2 linked regions of the Prolixibacter sp. NT017 genome follow. Each later gene encodes a partner of the first gene's protein in a complex. Links are inferred from orthologs where the notes say so. Each region holds a gene or a part of one and is shown in the gene's direction. Other genes may lie near its edges.

Region 1 (10,526 bases):
GAAACCGGATTCAGAACGTCTCCAGCTGTTGACTCCGTTCGAGCCCTGGGATGGCAAAAACCTGACCGGCATGAAACTGCTGATTAAGGCAAAAGGAAAATGTACCACTGACCATATTTCGATGGCCGGACCATGGCTTCGTTTCCGTGGACACCTCGACAACATTTCCAACAACATGTTGATTGGTGGCGTCAACTACTTTAATGATCGTACGAATGCCGTGAAAAACCAGTTGACCGGTGAAATCGGTGAAGTGCCGGCCACCGCACGTGATTACAAAGCCAAAGGAATCGGCTCGGTTATCGTTGGCGACGAAAACTACGGTGAAGGTTCTTCGCGCGAGCATGCCGCTATGGAACCACGTCATCTCGGCGTACGGGTTGTGCTCGTTCGTTCATTTGCCCGTATCCACGAAACAAACCTGAAAAAACAGGGTATGCTGGCATTGACATTCGACAATCCTGCCGATTACGACAAAGTACAGGAAGACGATACCATCGATGTATTGAAACTGACCGAATTTGCTCCGGGAAGTTCACTGATCGTTGTCCTCCATCATGCTGATGGCACAACCGACGAAATTGTTGCCAATCATACTTACAATGAAGCACAGATTGAATGGTTCAAAGCCGGTTCATGTCTCAATTTCATTAAAGAAAATCAATAAGCTTTCCATAAATGATAAAAAAAGCCGGTAGCAACCGGCTTTTTTTATACAATTTAAACTTTCCATCCTATTATTCTAAAATTTGTATATTATCAATCTCATTCCTTATATTTACACCAACTAACATTCAGAAAAACAAAGGTATGGAATCAGAAAACACGCAAAATGAGCAGACCAATCAAACAGGAGCTCCACACTCCTTTCAACATGAAATTCCTAATGCATCGGTCGTATTAATTCTCGGAATTATCGCCCTGATTATTTCATTTTTCAACAGTCTTGTAGGTATCGTTGCCGGCGTTGTCAGCCTGGTAATGGCCCGCAACGCAGAGCGCCTATACAACGAAACGCCAAGGCTTTACACTCTATCCTCTTTTTCTAATATCCGTAGCGGAAAGACCTGTGCCATCATTGGAATCGTCATCGCCGTTTTAAAAATTATTCTTATCGGAATCATCCTCGGATTGCTTGGAGCATTCATCCCGTGGGATCAAATTACACATGGAAGTATCCAATTATAAAAATAGTTTGATTCTACATTTTTTAACATTTTTTAATACAATTTCTAACCGATTTTAGAATTTCATCTTTTACTTTGAAATGCTGTTTATGAAAATAGTTCTTAAAAGAAAGTTTTAAACGAGTTTTAGTTTTTCTTTTTCAAGGACTTAAAAAACAGATCGCAAATTTGACAGTTGGGTTACTAGCCATCAGGTCATACTATAAAAAATAATCAGCCTTGTCGGAGGCGGCATCAGAAAATGAAAGCTGTCTGATGTTTTGAAAAGGATTGTGCTTAAAAAATAAAAACAGAAAACATTTTCCGATTAGATCTTAATTTATTGAACTAAATACGATTATCATGGAAAAGAACCTTAATGCACCGGAGGTTACCTTTAAGAAAAGCGTAGCCCCGTCTCAGTTCCTTGACGTCAAAACCAGAGAAAACGATTTACTTATGGAAACGGAATGGGATAACTTGGACGAGTACTCTGATTTCGGTGAATTGGAGGATCTGAATCAAATCTACGGAGACATCGACGAGATCTTATAACTGAAGGGGCTTTGGCCCCTTTTTTATTTCCGGCCCCCCTTACTACCTTTGCACAAAACCCGTGCAACCCATTCATGAAAAATACCCTTATTGTTTTGCTTGGTCCTACTGGTGTAGGAAAAACAGATCTCAGCATTGAAATTGCCAAGCACCTTCACACCGAAATCATCTCCTGCGACTCTCGCCAGCTTTACAAAGAAATCCGAATTGGAACTGCTGTTCCGGAAGAAAAATACCTGCAGCAGGTTCCCCATCACATGATTCAAAACCTTTCGGTAGAAGATGAATATAACGCGGGCAAATTCGAATACGATGTGCTGAATGTGCTGGACAAGTTGTTCCAAAACCATCAAACGGTTTTGATGATCGGCGGCTCCATGCTGTACATCGACGCGGTGTGCAAGGGAATCGATGACCTACCGACGGTCGATAAGGAACTGCGTCAAAAACTTCTCGACCGGTTCGATAAAGAAGGACTGGAACCTTTACGCACAGAATTGAAAAAGCTCGACCCGGACTATTATGAGCAGGTGGATCTGAAAAATCCCAAACGCATCCTCCATGCACTGGAGATATATTATATGACCGGAAAACCTTATTCTTCCTTACGGAGAGAAGAAGCCAAAAAACGACATTTCGATATCATCAAAATAGGGTTGAACCGCGACCGCACCGAATTGTACGACCGAATTAATCAGCGCGTGGAGCTGATGATTGAAGAAGGTTTGGTTGAAGAAGCCCGAAGCGTTTACGACAAGCGCCACCTGAACCCATTGAATACTGTTGGCTACAAGGAACTCTTTGCCCATTTCGACGGAGACTTCACGCTGGAACATGCCATCGAACGAATCCAGGCCAACTCCCGAAAATATGCAAGGAAACAACTTACCTGGTTTCGGCGTGATAAAAACATTCGCTGGTTTCATCCTGATGAGAAGGAGCAGGTACTGCAATATATTGACGAACAACTTTCGCAAAGCGAGAAAGCATGAAAGGGGACTTCACCATACGGGTTTATGGATTGATTTTAAAAGGACGAAATGTGCTGCTGACCGACGAATTCCAGTTAGGACAACCAATGACCAAATTTCCCGGTGGTGGACTCGAATACGGCGAAGGAACCATCGAATGTCTGCGGCGGGAATTCAGGGAAGAAATGCAGCAGGAGATTAAAAACATTCAACACTTTTATACCACCGACTTTTTCCAACAAGCAAAGTTCTTCGAGGAAACTCAACTGATGAGCATCTATTACCGGGCTGACTTTGCCAACGAACTCTTCACCGATTTTCCGGTTTCCGCGGAACGAGATTATTCTAACCTGAATAAAAACGGCGATATGCATTTCCGGTGGTGTCCCATCGAAAATATCGGGCAACAGCTCAGTTTTCCGGTTGACAAAAAAGTAGGTGACATGTTGCAGCAAATGGACGATTCCTATTAACATAAAAAAGCGAAAACATCGATATGTGCTTCCGCTCAACTCATTATTTTCCTAAATCCGGTTGTATAATAATCGGAACTAATTATCAGCAGACTTCCGGGATGAATCAATAATCGTCTTCATCCTCTTCTTCTCCACTCTCTTCGTCTGCCACGTCTTCAATTTCGTCAACGTCATCGTCCGTTTCTTCCAGACCTTCCATCACGAAATCATCGCGCAGCGTTCCGTCATCATCATAGTCGTCATCATTTTCGATAATTTCGTACGCCTCATCACGAGTCATTCGGACCAGGTAGTAATATTCTTCCGCTTCAAAAGGCAAAGCCGAAACAATCTCACCCTTCGAATTGGTGTAGGTTACCAGATTGTCTGCAAATCCAAAGGGATACTGGATTTTTATCTGTGTCTGAGTATCGGTGGGAAGTTTATCGTAATCCTTTACAACCCGGGGTTTAGTTATTCTATCCATCTGCAAATCAATTTAGGTCTGAAATAATTTCGTTCGTTTTTTCTAATCTTGACTGCCAAACTGTCTCCGGCAGCATTCACTTCATTTATATGGTCGAAAAATAGTAATTCAGGACATCTAAAAAACAACTTTGAGAAATTTATGAAAAAAAAAATTCTTAAATCCCGTTTTTGCTTTCAATCATCTGTTCTTCAACATATATCCTTCATACTATATAACTATTTTTCTTCCGAAAAATTGCCAAATCTCTTCGCGAACAAAGGGTTTGGGCTTTGGGGTGAAATTCTCTACATTTGTTGATTCTGAAAATAAGCTGAATTAAACATCGAAAAATGAAGCTATCATACACCTGGTTAAAGGATTATATTGACCTGGATTTAACTCCCGGGGAAGTGGCTGAAACCCTGACCCAACTTGGCCTCGAGGTAGGCAGCGTAGATGAGGTAGAAACCGTAAAAGGAGGTTTGAAAGGGATCGTCATTGGTGAAGTGAAAACCTGCGTTCCCCATCCCAATTCCGATCACCTGAGTTTGACTACGGTCGATTTGGGCAACGGAATAGAAAGTCCCATTGTTTGTGGTGCTCCCAATGTGGCGCAGGGACAAAAAGTAGTCGTAGCAACTGTTGGAACTACACTTTATGACGGAGATAAAGAATTTCTGATCAAGAAAGCGAAAATACGGGGCGAAGTTTCGGAAGGGATGATTTGCGCCGAAGACGAAATTGGCCTCGGAACCGACCACGCCGGTATTATGGTATTACCTTCCGAAGCAAAAGTTGGTATGCCCGCCAGTGACTATTTCAATGTAAAAAGTGATTATGTCATTGAGATTGATCTGACTCCAAACCGTATCGATGGTGCTTCACACATCGGTGTGGCCCGCGACCTGGCTGCTTATTTGAAACAAAACGGGAATATCGATTATCACGTTCCTTCGGTAGATCATTTTTCGGTGGACAATCATGATCTGGATATTCCGGTAACCATTGAAAATAAAGAAGCCTGCCCGCGTTATTCCGGAGTAACCATTTCCGGTATTACCGTAAAGGAATCACCCGAATGGCTTCAAAACCGGCTGCGTTTGATTGGACTAAGTCCGATCAATAACATTGTCGATATTACCAACTACGTGTTGTTTGAAACCGGTCAGCCACTTCACGCTTTCGATGCTGCGGAAATTGCCGGTAACAAGGTGATCGTGAAAACGCTTCCCGCCGGAACGAAATTCGTCACCCTCGACGAAGAAGAGCGCGAGCTCGATGCCAATGACCTGATGATTTGCAACGAATCGGAAGGAATGTGTATTGGTGGTGTTTTCGGCGGAATCAAATCAGGTGTAAAAGAATCGACCACGGCCATCTTCCTGGAAAGTGCTTATTTCAACCCGGTTTATATCCGGAAAACGGCCCGGCGTCACGGATTGAATACCGATGCTTCGTTCCGCTTTGAACGTGGCGTCGACCCGAACAACGTGATTTACGCACTGAAAAGGGCAGCATTGTTGATCAAGGAATTGGCCGGCGGAAACATCTCATCCGACATTGTCGATGTAGTAGCCGATTCTTCCGTTATGGACTATTTCCCGGTTACGGTTTCATATCAACATATCAACCGCCTTATCGGGAAAGATATTCCGGCCGAAACCGTGAAAAGTATTCTTACTGCTCTCGAAATAAAAATTGAAGCAGACACTCCGGATAACCTCGATTTGCTGGTTCCACCCTACCGCGTAGATGTACGCCGGGAAGCCGATGTGATTGAGGAAATTTTGCGGGTGTACGGTTACAATAATGTAGAGCCCGAAAGTGCCGTAAAATCAACCATCCAAAATGCAGAGTTTCCAGATAAGATGAAACTCCAGAATTTGCTTTCGGAAATGTTGACGGCTAACGGATTCAACGAGATCATGTCTAACTCGCTGACCAAAGCCGGGTACTATGAAGGGTTGGAGAGTTTCAAGGCTGAAAATACTGTTGAGTTATACAATCCGCTGAGTTCCGATTTGAACGGTATGCGCCAAACATTGATTTTTGGCGGTATGGAGGCGGTTGCCCGGAATACCAACTACCGGAATCCGGATTTGAAACTGTATGAATTCGGTAATGTATACAAGTTCAAAGGCAACAAATCGACCGACAATCCGGTGAAGAATTTCGCCGAGGAAGAGCATATCGGGTTGTGGATTACCGGCGAAGACGAACCGGAGAACTGGACTACACAGAGTCGTCCGACCACATTCTTTACCCTGAAAGCTTTCGTGGAAAATATGTTAACGCGACTGGGACTGGATGTGATGCAAGCCCAGGTGGATACGGTCGATTCCGATATTTTCTCTTCCGGTTTGGAATACAAATTCAATAACCAATTGATTGCCCAAATCGGCTATGTTAGTTCGAAGGTGAAAAAGACTACGGACGTGGACGCTGACGTTTTTTACGGCGACCTGAACTGGACCGCCATATTGAAACTTTTGGACAAGAACGGTGTTTCTTATACGCCGCTTCCCAAATATCCGGAAGTGCGCCGCGACCTGGCTCTTTTACTCAATAACGATGTAAAATTCAGTAGTGTAAAAGAAATTGCCTACAAAACGGAACGGAAACTCTTGCGCAACGTCAGCATTTTCGACGTGTATGAAGGGAAAAACATTCCGGAAGGCAAGAAATCATACGCGGTAAGTTTCTTCCTGCGCGACGAGGAGAAAACACTGAAAGATAAGCAGATTGACAAAGTGATGAAGAAGTTGCTGAGCGCGTTCGAACGCGAACTGAATGCTCAGTTGCGATAAACATCATTAATAAAATAATTCGGGGCCAATTCGAATGTTCGGGTTGGCCCTTTCTTGATTCACAACGCTAATGACGCCCAATACAACCAAAGGGGTTTTGCTGGCTATGACCACAGCCTTTTTATGGGGATTTCTGGCCATTGCCCTGAAAGTGGCCTCAACCATGGTCGACTCGTACACCATTGTATGGTTTCGTTTCACCATCGCTTTCCTGGCTTTGTTCTCCTTCTTTCTCTTCCGGAAACGGGGAATGTTGCGCATTCTTATCAAACCACCATTTATTCTGGTGGTAGCAGCGCTGGCCCTTGGATGGAATTACCTGGGGTTTATGCAGGGTGTTAGTTACACTTCGCCGGGGAATGCACAGGTCATTATCCAGCTTGGACCGGTTTTGCTGGCGTTAGCCGGCATCATCGTCTACAAAGAGAAACTTTCCAAAAGGCAAATCATTGGTTTTATCGTGGCCTCAGTAGGATTTCTACTCTTCTACCGCCAGCAATTAATCACTATGCTGGGCAGAGAAGCCGATTTCAACACGGGCGTACTTTGGATTGTATCAGGAGCTTTTGCCTGGAGCATTTACGCTGTGTTTCAGAAAAAACTGGTGCAAACCCACCATGCCCAGGCAATGAACATGTTTATTTACGGCTTACCGGCCCTTCTTTTCATGCCGGCTGCAAACTTTCGTCACCTGGCAACCCTTACACCGGGTTGGTGGATTCTCCTGATTTTCCTTGCTGCCAACACACTAATTGCATACGGAACGCTGGGAGCTGCCTTCAAATACATCGAAGCGAATAAAATCAGCATCATCGTCGCGATGAATCCCATCATCACCTTCATTACCATGGCCATCCTATCGGAACAACATGTTTCCTGGATTCCACCGGAAAATATTTCCCCACAGGGTTATCTGGCTGCCATTCTTGTGCTTACCGGCGCGGTACTAGTCGTCAAGAGAAAACGAATAAAAGATTGATGACCATTCGTTGAGTTTAGGTGGCTAATTTTTTTTATTTTTTGCCAACCTAAACAAAACGAACTTATGAATCTTAGCTTTGCCAGACTAAACCGGGTCATGCTCGTGCTCATGGCCGCATCCTTATTTTCCTGTCAACACGACAAATCCAAAATAATGACCGTGACCGGCGAAATCCCGGCTTCGCAAATGGGTGTCACGCTTTCGCATGAACATATTCTGGTCGATTTTATCGGTGCCGACAGCATCAGCCCAGACCGGTACAATCGTGAAGATGTGGTAAAACGGGTTCTTCCCTACCTGGAAGCACTAAAACAATACAATGTAAATACGTTTGTCGACGGAACGCCCCAGTTTCTGGGCCGTGACCCCGAATTGCTAAAAGAGTTGTCGGAAAAAACCGGCATGAATTTCATTACCAACACCGGTTGGTACGCCGCCGGAAATTACAAATACTTACCTCAGGAAGCTTTCGATTTAAGTGCCGAAGAAATTGCCGCACGCTGGATTGATGAAGCAAAAAACGGGATTGGGGACACCGGTATAAAACCCGGATTTATTAAGATTGGCGTGAATGATCCGATGACAGAGATGGATGTGAAAATTGTGAAAGCGGCCTGCATCACGCACCTGGCAACCGGACTGACCATCATGTCGCATACGGGACTGGCCGGACCGGCCTTTTCGCAGTTGAAAATTCTGGATGAATACGGAGTTGCGCCGTCAGCTTTTATCTGGACACACGCCATGATAGAGCCGAAAATGGACAAAATCCTCACCGCTGCCGACATGGGAACCTGGATTGGTTTTGACAATCTTACTCCTGAATACAAAATGGTCAGCCGGATGCTGGATCTCCTCAAATACTTTAAGGCTGCCAGACGACTTGATCGGGTTCTGATTTCTCAGGATGCAGGTTGGTACTCTCCGGGAGAATCCAATGGAGGCGATTTTAGGGAATACTCCACCATTTTCGATACGTTGATGATATTGCTCGACAGAGGAGGTTATACTATGGATGAAATTAACCAAATCCTGGTGACCAATCCTGAAAACGCATTCACCATTCGCGTAAGGAAATTACAGAAACAGACTGACAAAACTTCGGATTAGCATTTCCGGGCACTTCCTGTTCCTATTTTTGTAACTTCGTTATTGAATAAAAAAGGGAACAGTTATGACGGATATTCGGGTTACCAAAGGAGATATCACACAACTGAAGGTTGATGTAATTGTGAATGCTGCCAATAATTCACTATTGGGCGGCGGTGGCGTCGACGGTGCCATTCACCGGGCGGCCGGACCAGAACTGCTGGACGAATGCCGTACCCTGAACGGATGTGCGACCGGCGATGCAAAAATCACGAAAGGTTACCATTTGCCTGCAAAATATGTGATTCACACAGTGGGCCCGGTTTGGTCGGGAGGCAATTACAAAGAACGTGAATTGCTGGCCTCGTGCTACCGGCGCAGTCTGGAAATTGCAGTCAGTCATAAACTGAAATCAATTGCCTTTCCCAACATCAGTACAGGCGTATATCATTTCCCAAAAGAAGAGGCTGCGCGCATAGCAGTGACAGAAGTGAAACAGTTTGTAGAAAATTCGCCATTACCTGAGGAAATCATTTTCTGCTGCTTCGACGATGAGAACTATTCCCTTTACCAGGAAGCTTTACGTTGATCAGTCCGAACAATTTTTTCTCTTTTTGCTATTTTCGTCACCATGAAAATTACCATGAAACCGGTCACCAATCCCCACTCCATCGAATTAGTCGCCCGGCTGGCCGAAGAAATCTGGAACGAGCATTACGTGCCAATCATCGGGCAGGAACAAGTCGACTACATGATTGGGAAATACCAGTCGGTTCCGGCAATTACCAACCAGATTGACAACGAAGGCTACATCTATTTCCTGATATACGCCCAAGAAAAAGCGGTAGGATACGTCGGAATACAAATCAGGGACAAGGAACTGTTCCTGAGCAAATATTACGTGCACAGTTCGCAGCGTGGGAGAGGATACGGAAAAGAGGCGCTGGAATTCATCCGCCAATATGCGGTCGAGAGAGGGTTGAAAGGTATTTCCCTTACGGTGAATAAATTCAACTCGAACAGCATTGCTGCCTACGAAAGAATGGGGTTTCTCAATCTTGGGCCTACCGTCGCAGATATTGGCAACGGCTTCATCATGGATGACTACAAAATGCGCCTTCCGCTGGATTAATTCCGGAAAACCGGATTAGGTAAACAGTTCGGCCAGGCTACCGTAATAGTCTTCTTCCCAACCACTTTTCATGTTATCGAAAGCTTCGTCGGGAATGTTGGTCTGATGAATCTCCATGCTGGTTCCATGCTTGTCGGGATGCAGTTTAATGGTGACGACCGAATCTTCATCCTCACCGAAATACCACTTCTGAACAATTTTTTTATCCTGTTCGAACTCTACATTCTCGCCCGATATAGCTCCATCCCAAATGCTGAACTGCGAGCCCGGCTCGGTACTCATCACCGCCGGTTCACCTGTCCAGATTTCTAGCATAACCGGGTTGACCAACGCATTATACACATCTGCTGGCGATGCTTTCAGCTTAAAATATTTCTTGAACTCTTTCATCGAAATTTCTTTTTTATCGGGATTATTCGGTCCAAAAATACGGAGAATATCCGGTGTGCGTCATTTATCAGGCTCAATATAAAGCAAACTTTCTATTTTTGTCCATCGATTAATAAGAGAGTAACGATATTATGATAACGAAAGTACGAGATTACGCCAACCTGGTTAAATTCGAACATACTATTTTTGCCTTACCATTTGCACTTGTCGGTTTCACACTGGCTATTACCCAAACAGCATCTGTTTTTCGCTGGGAAGAATTGATTGCGGTTCTGCTTTGCATGGTTTTTGCCCGGAACACCGCCATGGGCTTCAACCGGTATCTCGACCGTGAAATTGATGCGGAAAATCCTCGCACAGCCCAGCGTGAGATTCCTGCCGGTATTGTTACCGCTCGCAATGCTGCTGTTTTTGTGGCCATCAACGCGATTCTGTTCATCGCCACAACGTGGTTCATTAATCAGCTGGTCTTTTTCCTTTCGCCAATCGCTTTGATTGTCGTGATGGGCT
Region 2 (10,347 bases), 1.0 Mb from region 1 along the record:
TAAACTTATGTGCAGGTTTATAAAAGTCAGACAAACAGATTGACATTCGACTGCTCGGCTTCTTCGAGGTAGTTGGCCACTCCGCCGATGTTTACGTTGTTGAGGAGTTCCTCTTGCGTTACGCCCATGATGTCCATGCTCATCTGGCAGGCAATCATGTTCACCCCCATCTCAGCTGCTTTGTCAATCATCCGCTCCAGCGCATCCACGTTCTTGGCTTTCATGCGCTGCCGCATCATTTTCGAGCCGATGCCGCCCATGTTCATGTTCGACAGCTTCAGTTTTTTCGCATTGCCCGGCATCATCTTACCAAACATCTGTCCCATGAAATCTTTCTTTACCCTGGGCTTGTCTTGTTTCTTAATCACGTTCAATCCCCAGAAGGTAAAGAACATGGTTACTTTTTTGCCCATGGACGCGGCGCCGTTGGCAATAACGAAAGAAGCCAGCGCTTTGTCGAGGTCGTCGCTGAAAACAATGAGCGTTTTGTTTCCGCCCTGATTCATCACCTTCACTCCCTCTGCCGGTTCGGCTTTTTCAATGATAGCCCTGATTTCGCCATTTTCACGCGAACGCGCTACCAGGCGGTTTCCGGTGACATTACACCACGATTCTACATCTTTGTAGAAGCCGGCATCGGTAGCCAGCACACGCATACGCTCGCCCGGCTGTATTTTTTCGATGTCTTCTTTTAACTTCAGAATCGGGCCCGGGCACTGCAGTCCGCAGGCGTCCACCTCCATGGTTTTCACATTGAAATGCGTTTTGGCACTTTCGGTGTATTCACTTTCGTGGATGTAAACGTCTTCGTGGTAATTAATGGGATTGGATTGCCCGGCAATGGCATCCTTGCATACTTTCAATCCACCCGAAAGGTTGTAGACCTCTTTAAATCCTTTTTGACGAAGAATACGGGCAGCTACATAACCACGCAATCCAACGCCGCAATAGATGTATATTTTTTTGTCTTTCGGAATACGGTCGAGGTTATCCCGGAGGCTGTCTACTTCGATGTTGGTTGCATCATCGAGGTGATCCAGTTCAAATTCATCGGGAGTGCGCACATCCAACACGAATGTATTTTCCTTTTCTCGTGAGTGAAATTTGTACGGCGATAGCGGTTTGAACAATCCCTTAATGATGTTCTCGGCATTGAAGCCAGCCTGGTTGACCGGGTCTTTCGCTGAGCTGAAAGGTGGTGCATAGGCGTGCTCGAGCTCTTGCAGATCGTAAATGTCACCACCATTTTTGATAACAGCTGCCAGCATGTCGAGGCGTTTATCGACGCCTTTGTAGCCGACAATTTGCCCACCGTACAACTTCCCGGTTTCGGGATGGAACGAGATTTTCAACACCATTTGCATAGCGCCGGGATAGTAACCAGCGTGCGATCCGGCATTCACGATAGTGGACTGGTAAGGCAAACCGGCTGCTTCCAGCGCCTTGTCGCTTAAACCGGTGATGCCGGCGGTTTTGTCGAACACCTTGGCAATGGCTGTCCCGATCGAACCACGGTACTTTCGTACGTTGCCATACACCATGTTGTCGGCCAAAATACGTCCCTGTTTGTTCGCCGGTCCGGCCAGGAATGCCAGTGAAGGCTTTCCGGTAACGGGATGCGGGAACTCAATGCCGTCACCAACTGCGTAAATGTCTTTGACGGAGGTTTCGAGATATTCGTTAACGATAATTCCGCCGCGTTCACCGGTTTCGATGCCGGCCTTTTGCGCCAGACGCGTATCGGGCTTCACGCCAATGGAGAGAATGATGAAATCGGCTTTCAGCTTCTTCCCACTACTCAGGCTCACTTTAAGCTGGTGGCCATCGGGAGCAAATTCCTGCACCGCATCTTTCAGGTAAAGCGCTACTTCCATCTCTTTGAAATGCTGATGCAACTGGGCCGCCATTTCGGGGTCCATCATGTTCATCACCTGCTCAGCAGCTTCCACCACCGTCACTTTCACGCCCCGGCGGTGCAGGTTTTCGGCCATTTCCAACCCGATGAATCCGGCGCCGATAACGATAGCAGAATGGGGCTCATTGTCATCGACGAAAGCTTTAATGCGGTCGGTGTCCTGCACATTCCGTAAGGTGAAGATATTGGGTGAATCGATGCCCGGAATAGGCGGCCTCACCGGCGATGCACCGGGCGACAGTACCAGTTTATCGTATGTCTCGTAATATGTTTCGCCGGTTTGGGAATTGTATATTTTTACTTTTTTGCTGGCTGCATCGATGTCTTTCACTTCGGTGTGAATACGCACATCGATGTTGAAGCGGTTGCCGAAACTTTCCGGCGTTTGCACCAACAGTTTGTCGCGTTCTTTAATCACGCCTCCGATGTAATAAGGCAATCCGCAGTTTGCATACGAAATATGCGGCCCTTTCTCACACATGATGATTTCGGCGTCTTCGTCCACTCTCCTGAGCCGGGCTGCTGTGGTGGCACCACCGGCTACTCCTCCTACAATGATGTATTTCATGCTCATTTCTCAATCAACTCCTCTCACTGTCTGCAGAACAGACCGTATTATACCTATTCAAATTGAAATATTGCTTTTTCTTACAGGTTGGACGGCTGGCTCTATTGTTTCGGTTTAGGGCCGCAAATATATAAAAATGGAGGTGTCTGGATATGTAGATGATGAGATTATAAGGAATCCTTAACCTTCTGCATGTCCTCTTAAAACAGGGATAACATAGTATTTGAGATTGTTCGGGCTAAACAAAATGATAAAGTCTACCGGGCGGTAGTGGCTTCGGTATGAATAGCCTGAAGAAGGGATGTGGCGGCTCCCGGTGCAACATCCTGCGTTAGTTCCCACGCCATAATTCCTGCATAGCTTTTGTCGATAAGATAGCGGGTCTTCAGTGCCAGCAAATCAGGGCCATTGTATGAGTAGTCGCCGGCCTTGTTCATGTTCACGCCGGGCTGATACCGGGCAACAATTTGGCGGTAGGTGAGTGCCGATGGCTCATCGGTGGAGGCTCCGGGCACCCGTCGTCCGTAAAACGGCACACCGCCTATGAGTTTCGATTTGGGAACACCTGCTTCGCTGAATGTTGTGAGTGCATCGACAAATTGATTGGCAGTGGCCTGGTTGCCGCTGTTGTCAAACGAGTCGTAAATCATCAGGTTGAGGAAATCGGCGTAATTGGCTATCGCGACGGAGCGCTGTACATTGTAAGTAGTTGCCGCCACCGAGAACATCAGCTTCTGATTGTGCAGGGATGCTGACAGATCCGAGCAGAGTGCTTCGTAGTCCTGCTGTGGAATCGATTGAGGGTAGTCTTCCCAGTCGAGGTCCACTCCGGCGAGCTTTTCGCTTACGCAGAAGTTGGTGATATCGGCTACATACTGCGCTCTTTTTTCGGCGGAAGCCGCCATCGGGAAAATGGTTTCTGATTCGTACCAACCGCCCAGCACCAGGAAGAGCTCGATATGCTGACTGCCAATGGCCGATTTGACCTCACGGATGTGCGCTGTCATTTCCGGAGAAATGGTGAAGCTGCCTGATTGGTCGGGTGCTACCGAGAAGAAATAGACGCGTGACAGTAAATTCAGTGCGTCGAAATCGAAGCTGCTGAAGCTGTAATCGGGCAAATAGCCGGCGATGATGATCGGGCTTTCAACGGTTGTGGGTTGAGGTGGTGTTACCGGGCTGTCGTCCTTTTGGCACGAAGCAAGGATAAACATCAGCGGAAGCATCGAAACCAGCCACTTCAGTTGAAATCGGAACAGGTTGTTTTTCATTTATTGGTCAGGTATATGCCTGGAAAAGCATGGTACGGTGCCGAAGATAGTCATCTGCGGCATGACTGGCAAAACTTTTCAAATGTGGAAAGAGTCAGAAAGAAGGCAGGGCTTAACGACGGAGCCGGGTGGTCGTACCGGACAGATCAGATTGGCTGAAACAACCGGTTTTACTGGTTGGAACAACTCCGTTCGTCGTTGGAAGATGTCAGCGGTTGGTTGGAACTACTCCGCTACCCGTTGGAACTACTGCGACAGGTGTTGGAACTACTCCGTCATGCATTGGACGAAGTCAGCGGGTCGTTGGAACTACTAATGCAGCCGTTGGAACCACTTTCCGGTAGGTTGGACGAACCCGGAGAGGTGTTGGAAGTACTTCCCCGGTCGTTGGAATTACTCCGGCATGCGTTGGAGGAACCTAGCGGTCAGTTGGAACTACTCCGGCATGCATTGGGCGAACAGGAAGGCGAGCGGAAACCACATGCCGGGTAACGGAAACATGTACCGACGAAGCGGAACGTACTCCGGGCCTAACGGAAAATACTTGCTAACTGCCGGAAAGTCAGTTTCTGCTGCCGGAATAGCAGTCGCGGACAGCGGAAACATCTCCGGTGGTAACAGAAACTATCCGGGGCACAGCGGAATGATGATCACGAGCGGCGGAAACATGATGGCCGGCACCGGAATGAACAAGACGGTGGGCGGAAACGACTCGGCGATTGGAGGAATGAATTGGAAGGTCAACGGAACGGACTACTGGTACGACGGAATATCGTTAAACGGGAGCATAATCATGGATCGTGGTCAAAATTTCTAACCCGGGGAACTCCCTGTTGGGTCAATTTCATCCCAAACGGGTATGATTTGCGTTGCTTCGTGTTATTATATACCCGTACGGGTATATTTTTGTGTCGAAACCATTATTTTATACCCGAACAGGTATAATTGACCAGAATAATGTTATTTTTATACCCGAACAGGTATATTATGGATAGTAAGAAGGTACATCAGTTTGTTAAAGAGAAACGAAAGGCTTTGGGTTTAACCCAGGAAGAACTTTCGTTTAAAGCCGGCGTCGGACTGCGGTTTATCCGTGAGATCGAGCAGGGCAAACCAACTTTGCAAATGAACAAAGTAAATCAGGTGCTTAAACTTTTCGGGTACGAACTGGGCCCGGTTCCTGTCGACAGAAATGATTTGACCCATGAAGGAAGCTAACGTTTATATGCACAATCAGTGTCAGGAGCTGGTATGGACTCCCGGGGTATTTCCCCTCTTCCTCATGAAAGTCCGGCGATTATGCTGATTATTTTATAAATTTGCCCTTCAGAAAAAATCCGGAAGGAATGCTAGATAAGATCGAACAACTGAAGAAAGAGATTGAAGCCGTGGCGGCTCAATCGGCTGAGGAAGTAGAACAATTGCGTATTAAATACCTCAGCAAAAAAGGAGAGGTTTCAAAACTTTTTGCTGAATTCCGGGATGTTCCGGCTGAGCAAAAACGCGAAGTTGGACAGGCCATTAATACCCTCAGGGATTTTGCCCAGGAGCGTTTGGACGTGTTGCGCAGCGGTTTGCAGGAGCAGAAGGATAGTGTAGCCGGTATCGATTTTACCCTTCCGGGAGAATCGATGAAACTGGGTACCCGTCACCCGCTTTCCATCGTACGGAATGAGATTCTCGATATCTTCAAGCGGTTGGGTTTCGTGGTAACGGAAGGACCGGAAATTGAAGATGACTGGCATGTTTTCTCGGCGTTGAACTTTCCGGAAGAACACCCGGCCCGCGATATGCAGGATACATTCTTTATTCAGCGTAATCCGGATATTTTGCTGCGTACGCATACTTCTTCGGTGCAGGTGCACGACATGGAAGAGATGGAGCCACCGATTCGTACGGTCACTCCGGGGCGCGTTTTCCGGAACGAAGCCATTTCGGCCCGGGCACATTGTATGTTCCACCAGATTGAGGGATTGTATATCGATGAGAATGTTTCGTTTGCCGACCTGAAACAGACCCTGCTTTACTTTGCACAGGAACTTTTCGGCGAGGAAACAAAAATCCGGATGCGTCCGTCGTACTTCCCGTTCACCGAGCCGTCGGCTGAGATGGATGTTTCGTGCTCTATTTGTGGCGGCGAAGGATGTAACGTTTGTAAGCACACCGGCTGGCTGGAAATTCTCGGTTGCGGTATGGTCGATCCCAATGTATTGGAATCATCGGGCATTGATAGCAACAAGTACACCGGTTTTGCCTTCGGAATGGGAATCGAGCGCATCGCCATGTTGAAATACGGTATCAACGACTTGCGCCTCTATTTCGAGAATGACGTGCGCTTCCTGAATCAATTCAAATCAGCTCACTAAGAGTTTACTTCATATTATATAAGAAAGGCTGCCTTTATCGGGCAGCCTTTTGTTTTGCATGAAATAGGTCTATAAGTTTTTCATGGTTTCTTTGGCAAGAGCGAAAGCTTTTTCCGGTGTTACTTTGCCCGATGCGCCCACCAGGTAATTCCCTTTCCACAGTAGGTAAATAGTACCGTTAAACGGATCGTCGATGGTGTATTCTCCCTCTTCTGTTTTGATGGATTCAGCCTGACTGAACTCCTGGTATTTCTTCATGGTTTCGGCTGCAGCATCCCGATCTTTTTTATGCATAATAAAAAGCGTGAAATCGCCTTCACTGCCGGTGTATTTTGCCCTGAAGGCCGAGCCCATCATGCTTAATCCCATGAAATTGGTAGAGACATACTGCTGTGAATGCGGTACCATGCTTTCTTGCGGAAAAGCAGCATACTGAGCCGGCAGCTTCGGGGCTTCACACAAAGTGGGAGCCAGTTGCTGAGCCACTTTTGTCAGAAGAGTTTCCCCGGCATTTTCTACATGGTATGTATTCATCTTCACGTAGTATTTTCCGGTTGTGAAATTCAGCGTGGCATCGTCGTAATAACCTTCGAGACCGATGGATTTTGTATCGGCAGATGGCGGACGTTCCATGCTGTAAATTCCGTACGCATGAACCGGGTCGTGCTGGTCGTAAATTTCGATGGTCAGCTCGGCATCTCCCTTTTTGTATTCGGCAACGTACAGTTTTTCGAACGCGTAGCTGAAGTAAAACTCCGAAGCACCGTCGATGCGTTCGAATAGGTTGTCGCGGTTGTAGGTTTTCACTTCACCGTCCTGTTGCCATCCCTCAATCTTTGGGAATTTGACATCTTCAGCGAAAGCAAAAACCGGCAGCAGCAGAATGAGCAGAATCAATGGTTTTTTGAACATGAACATTTGGGTTTAAAAATTCCGGGAACAATTCAAAAATCATCCCCGGATAGTGAAGGTTAATTAATTGATTGATTATATCAGAAACTCGCCCGGAATATTCCGGATTCGGGCGATATCGGCTACCCGTTCACCAACATTCAGACCGTTGGGACAGGTAACGGTGCATTCATCACAATTGGCGCATGGATTTTCGGGTAATGAAAGTGCAGCTACTGTTTCGTATGCTTTTGCCGGATAACTGTAGCCGTAATTGTACATGTACGATCGCATCAGGTCGGGTATGGGCAGATTTTCCGGACACTGCCCGTTACAGCTTTGACAACCTTGGCAATACAATCCTACTTCGTTGGAAGCCAGTTGCAGGTCGCTCATTTCTTTTGCGTCCAGGTTGATATCAGAAGCAACCGACCAGTTTTCCATCAGCATCTCGTAGGTGGTGAAGCCGGGGATACAGGTATGAACATCCGGATTGGTGAGCGCCCATTTTAACGCCGCTTTGCAGTTCACCGGTTTTTGTTTTTCCCGGTCGAGGAAACCTCCGGCCATGTTTTTCATTCCAATAATACCTAAGCCTGCTTCATTGGCTTTTCTTAACGCTTTGTGAAGCTCTTCATCTTTCGCCAGGCGGAAGTTATAAGAAGTCAAAACAACTTCGTAAATCTTGCTGTCTACGGCTGCATTGATGACTTCAGCCATGTTGGAATGTGTGGTTACGCCCAGATGTTTTGCTTTGCCCTCTGCTTTGGCTTGTTTGAGTGCTGCCAGGTAACGCGGATCGAGTGTATAGTCTTTGTCGTTGGCGGCATGCAGATAGAGAATATCGACATGATCCATTTGCAGCCTTTTTAGACTAATGTCCAGCATTTCCATGAATTTCTCAGTGGAAATCCCCCCACCGTCTGGGTGGATTTTCGTGGAAACGATAAATGAATCGCGTGGTTTGTCTTTGAAAAACTCACCAACCATCTCTTCATTGCGACCACCCTGATAGCCGTGTGCCGTATCGAAATGTTTGATTCCTATTTGGTAGGCGGCTTTCAGAATGTTGGGATTGTCAGCGCGCATAACGCCCATACTGACAATGGGAAGTTCGATACCGGTATTACCCAGTTTCCGGGTAATGATTTTCTTGTCGGCTTTCGATGAAGCCCTCGCATTTTCGGGAGTGAAAGCAACGGCAGTTGTTAATCCAGCCGTAGCAGCAGCCCCCAGCCGCAAAAAATGACGGCGGTCAAGTTTAGCTTCTGACATGTTGTTAATTGTTTAGTTGGTTTTTCAGTTTCAATGTTTAAAAATGCAACCAATCAGTCGGTTGCAAGCAATGTAGGAATTTGTAAATATCCATATCATCCGTTGCACTGTTCGGAATAACCTCACAGGGAGTCTTCCTCTTTAATTATTTAATTCACAAGATAATCTGAAGCGTCCAGAAACAAAAGAAGCGTAGGATTCAATGATGAAATGAAATTGCTTACAGGAGAGTATAGTGGTTGAAATTACTGGTTGTTGAATCTTATTTAGAAAGGGAAAAAATTTGGGTAGAGTTTTCAAAAATAAAAAAAGCACCTTCCCCGGAAGGAAGATGCTTCAACGATAAAAACTAACTAAACCAAACTAAACTATTTTACAAATATCTGGTAGCCCCACGGTTTTAGTTTAAAGATGCCGTTGAGCGTACGTTCCTGTCCGGTGAAGGCTTCCTTGAAAGTTCCTTCCGGAATGGAGCCGGTAATTTCGAATGACACCGCTTCCGGTGATAGGTTGAATACCGATACTACCTCGTTGCCGTTGTTCTTACGTGAGAAGGTTAATACTTTCGGCATTGCTGAGTTCTGCAGGTTCTCAAAGTCACCGCCCGAGTTTCCGTTCCACAGCGCATTGTTGTCTTTCTTCAGCTGAACCAGCTTATGGAAGAAATTACTCATCGACAGATCGCTCCAATCGATTTGGTCTTTCTCGAAGAATGAGAGGCGCTTGTTCAAACCGGCTTCCTGGCCACTGTAAATCAACGGTATTCCCGGAACAACAAAAGTGAGTGCCGAGAATGTTTTCACTGCATCGCCCAGACGCTCGTATGCAGTACCGTTCCAAGAGTTTTCATCGTGGTTGGTGGTAAACATCATCGGGTACGAACCTTGCGGGTAAGCAGCGTATGTTTTCTCGAAGTAGTTGACGATATCAGCCGAGGTTTTTTTCCCTTTGTAAATCTCATTCATGATGTGAAGGAAGGGCCAGCCATAATTGGCATTGAATGCCTTTTTCAATAGGTTCATGTTGTCAGCATCTTCCGCCAGCATGTACACCGGTTTGATGGCATCCAGTTCGGCGCGCGCCTGGTTCCAGAAATCGACCGGAACGCTACCGGCAACGTCGCAGCGGTAACCATCGATGTTGGCTTCTTTTACCCAGTATTTCATAGCGTCGATCATGGCCGCGCGCATGTTGGGATTGTTGTAGTTTAAATCAGCAACATCGGTCCAGTCGGGAACCGGAGAAATGATGTGACCCAGCGAATCCTGCGTGTACCAGTCCGGATGTTCGGTAATCCATTTGTTGTCCCATCCGGTGTGATTAGCCACCCAGTCGAGTAACACGTGAAAGCCCATTTCATGCGCTTTGTCTACCAGTTGCTTGAAATCTGCCAGGTTACCGAATTCAGGATTAACTCCCTTGTAATCTGCGATAGCATAATACGACCCCAGCGTACCTTTTCGGTTCTTTTCGCTAATCGGGTAAATCGGCATAATCCAGAGAATGTCTACGCCCAGTTTTTTCAGACGGGGAAGACTTTTTTCAAAGGCGGCGAAGGTTCCCTCTTTGGTGTACTGACGAATATTCACTTCGTAAATGGTCGCGTCGCGGGACCAATCTGGAAAGATGGCTTCTGCCTTGCCCGGACCGGCAACCTCTTTTTCATTAGCTTTTTTCTCGGCCTTCTTTTTCGACGTGCCGTTGCAAGCCGTAAAAAACATGCCAGCCATCAGGGCCAATACCAATAAGTTTCTTAATCTAAGCATCACTTTCTGTTTTAGAATAACGATTAATTCAGTTGTATGGTCACCTCATCACTCATCTTCCACGGGAAGCGAATAACGAGATTCTTTTCTTTCATTTGGGCAGAATAGGCTGTTCCCTCAGCGTTTTCGTTCAGCGGGATTTGAACATTGTCAACCTGAACGGTTTGTATGCCTTCTGCATGGTGAACAACCAGTTTCATCTCCCGGTTTTCCGGTGCACCGGAATAATGTCCTCCATCACGCGTGAAGCGAAATGTCATGCCATTTTTGTTTGACTGTTGTGTAAAGTGCAGCA

Evidence for each region.
Region 2: the proteins of pheT (region 1) and pheS are in contact, whole or in part, in a crystal structure (PDB 6P24), measured with the Escherichia coli proteins. The link is inferred for Prolixibacter sp. NT017 from one-to-one orthologs.

Annotation. Positions count from the first base shown.
Region 1 is NZ_BLAV01000001.1:3,407,830-3,418,355, forward strand. What follows is about bases 3,603-6,694. They hold pheT (phenylalanine--tRNA ligase subunit beta), read left to right. Parts: upstream 3,603-3,966; coding sequence 3,967-6,423; downstream 6,424-6,694. Other genes in these bases: GJU87_RS14165 (hypothetical protein), read right to left, coding at 3,603-3,634; GJU87_RS14175 (DMT family transporter), read left to right, coding at 6,494-6,694. Outside these bases: GJU87_RS14140 (aconitate hydratase), read left to right, coding at 1-667; GJU87_RS14145 (CCC motif membrane protein), read left to right, coding at 811-1,188; GJU87_RS14150 (hypothetical protein), read left to right, coding at 1,530-1,721; tRNA (adenosine(37)-N6)-dimethylallyltransferase MiaA, read left to right, coding at 1,796-2,713; GJU87_RS14160 (NUDIX domain-containing protein), read left to right, coding at 2,710-3,165; more of GJU87_RS14165, read right to left, coding at 3,272-3,602; more of GJU87_RS14175, read left to right, coding at 6,695-7,402; GJU87_RS14180 (phosphotriesterase), read left to right, coding at 7,469-8,515; GJU87_RS14185 (O-acetyl-ADP-ribose deacetylase), read left to right, coding at 8,580-9,083; GJU87_RS14190 (GNAT family N-acetyltransferase), read left to right, coding at 9,126-9,626; GJU87_RS14195 (SRPBCC domain-containing protein), read right to left, coding at 9,642-10,016; GJU87_RS14200 (UbiA-like polyprenyltransferase), read left to right, coding at 10,148-10,526.
Region 2 is NZ_BLAV01000001.1:4,446,356-4,456,702, forward strand. The notes cover bases 4,198-7,110. They hold pheS (phenylalanine--tRNA ligase subunit alpha), read left to right. Parts: upstream 4,198-5,100; coding sequence 5,101-6,120; downstream 6,121-7,110. Other genes in these bases: GJU87_RS18535 (hypothetical protein), read left to right, coding at 4,198-4,246; GJU87_RS18540 (hypothetical protein), read left to right, coding at 4,254-4,571; GJU87_RS18545 (helix-turn-helix transcriptional regulator), read left to right, coding at 4,742-4,972; GJU87_RS18555 (DUF6599 family protein), read right to left, coding at 6,190-7,032; GJU87_RS18560 (aldo/keto reductase), read right to left, coding at 7,108-7,110. In the rest of the region: GJU87_RS18520 (FAD-dependent oxidoreductase), read right to left, coding at 27-2,483; GJU87_RS18525 (glycoside hydrolase family 18 protein), read right to left, coding at 2,741-3,754; GJU87_RS18530 (hypothetical protein), read left to right, coding at 3,770-3,913; more of GJU87_RS18535, read left to right, coding at 3,932-4,197; more of GJU87_RS18560, read right to left, coding at 7,111-8,286; GJU87_RS18565 (alpha-amylase family glycosyl hydrolase), read right to left, coding at 8,655-10,052; GJU87_RS18570 (TIM-barrel domain-containing protein), read right to left, coding at 10,076-10,347.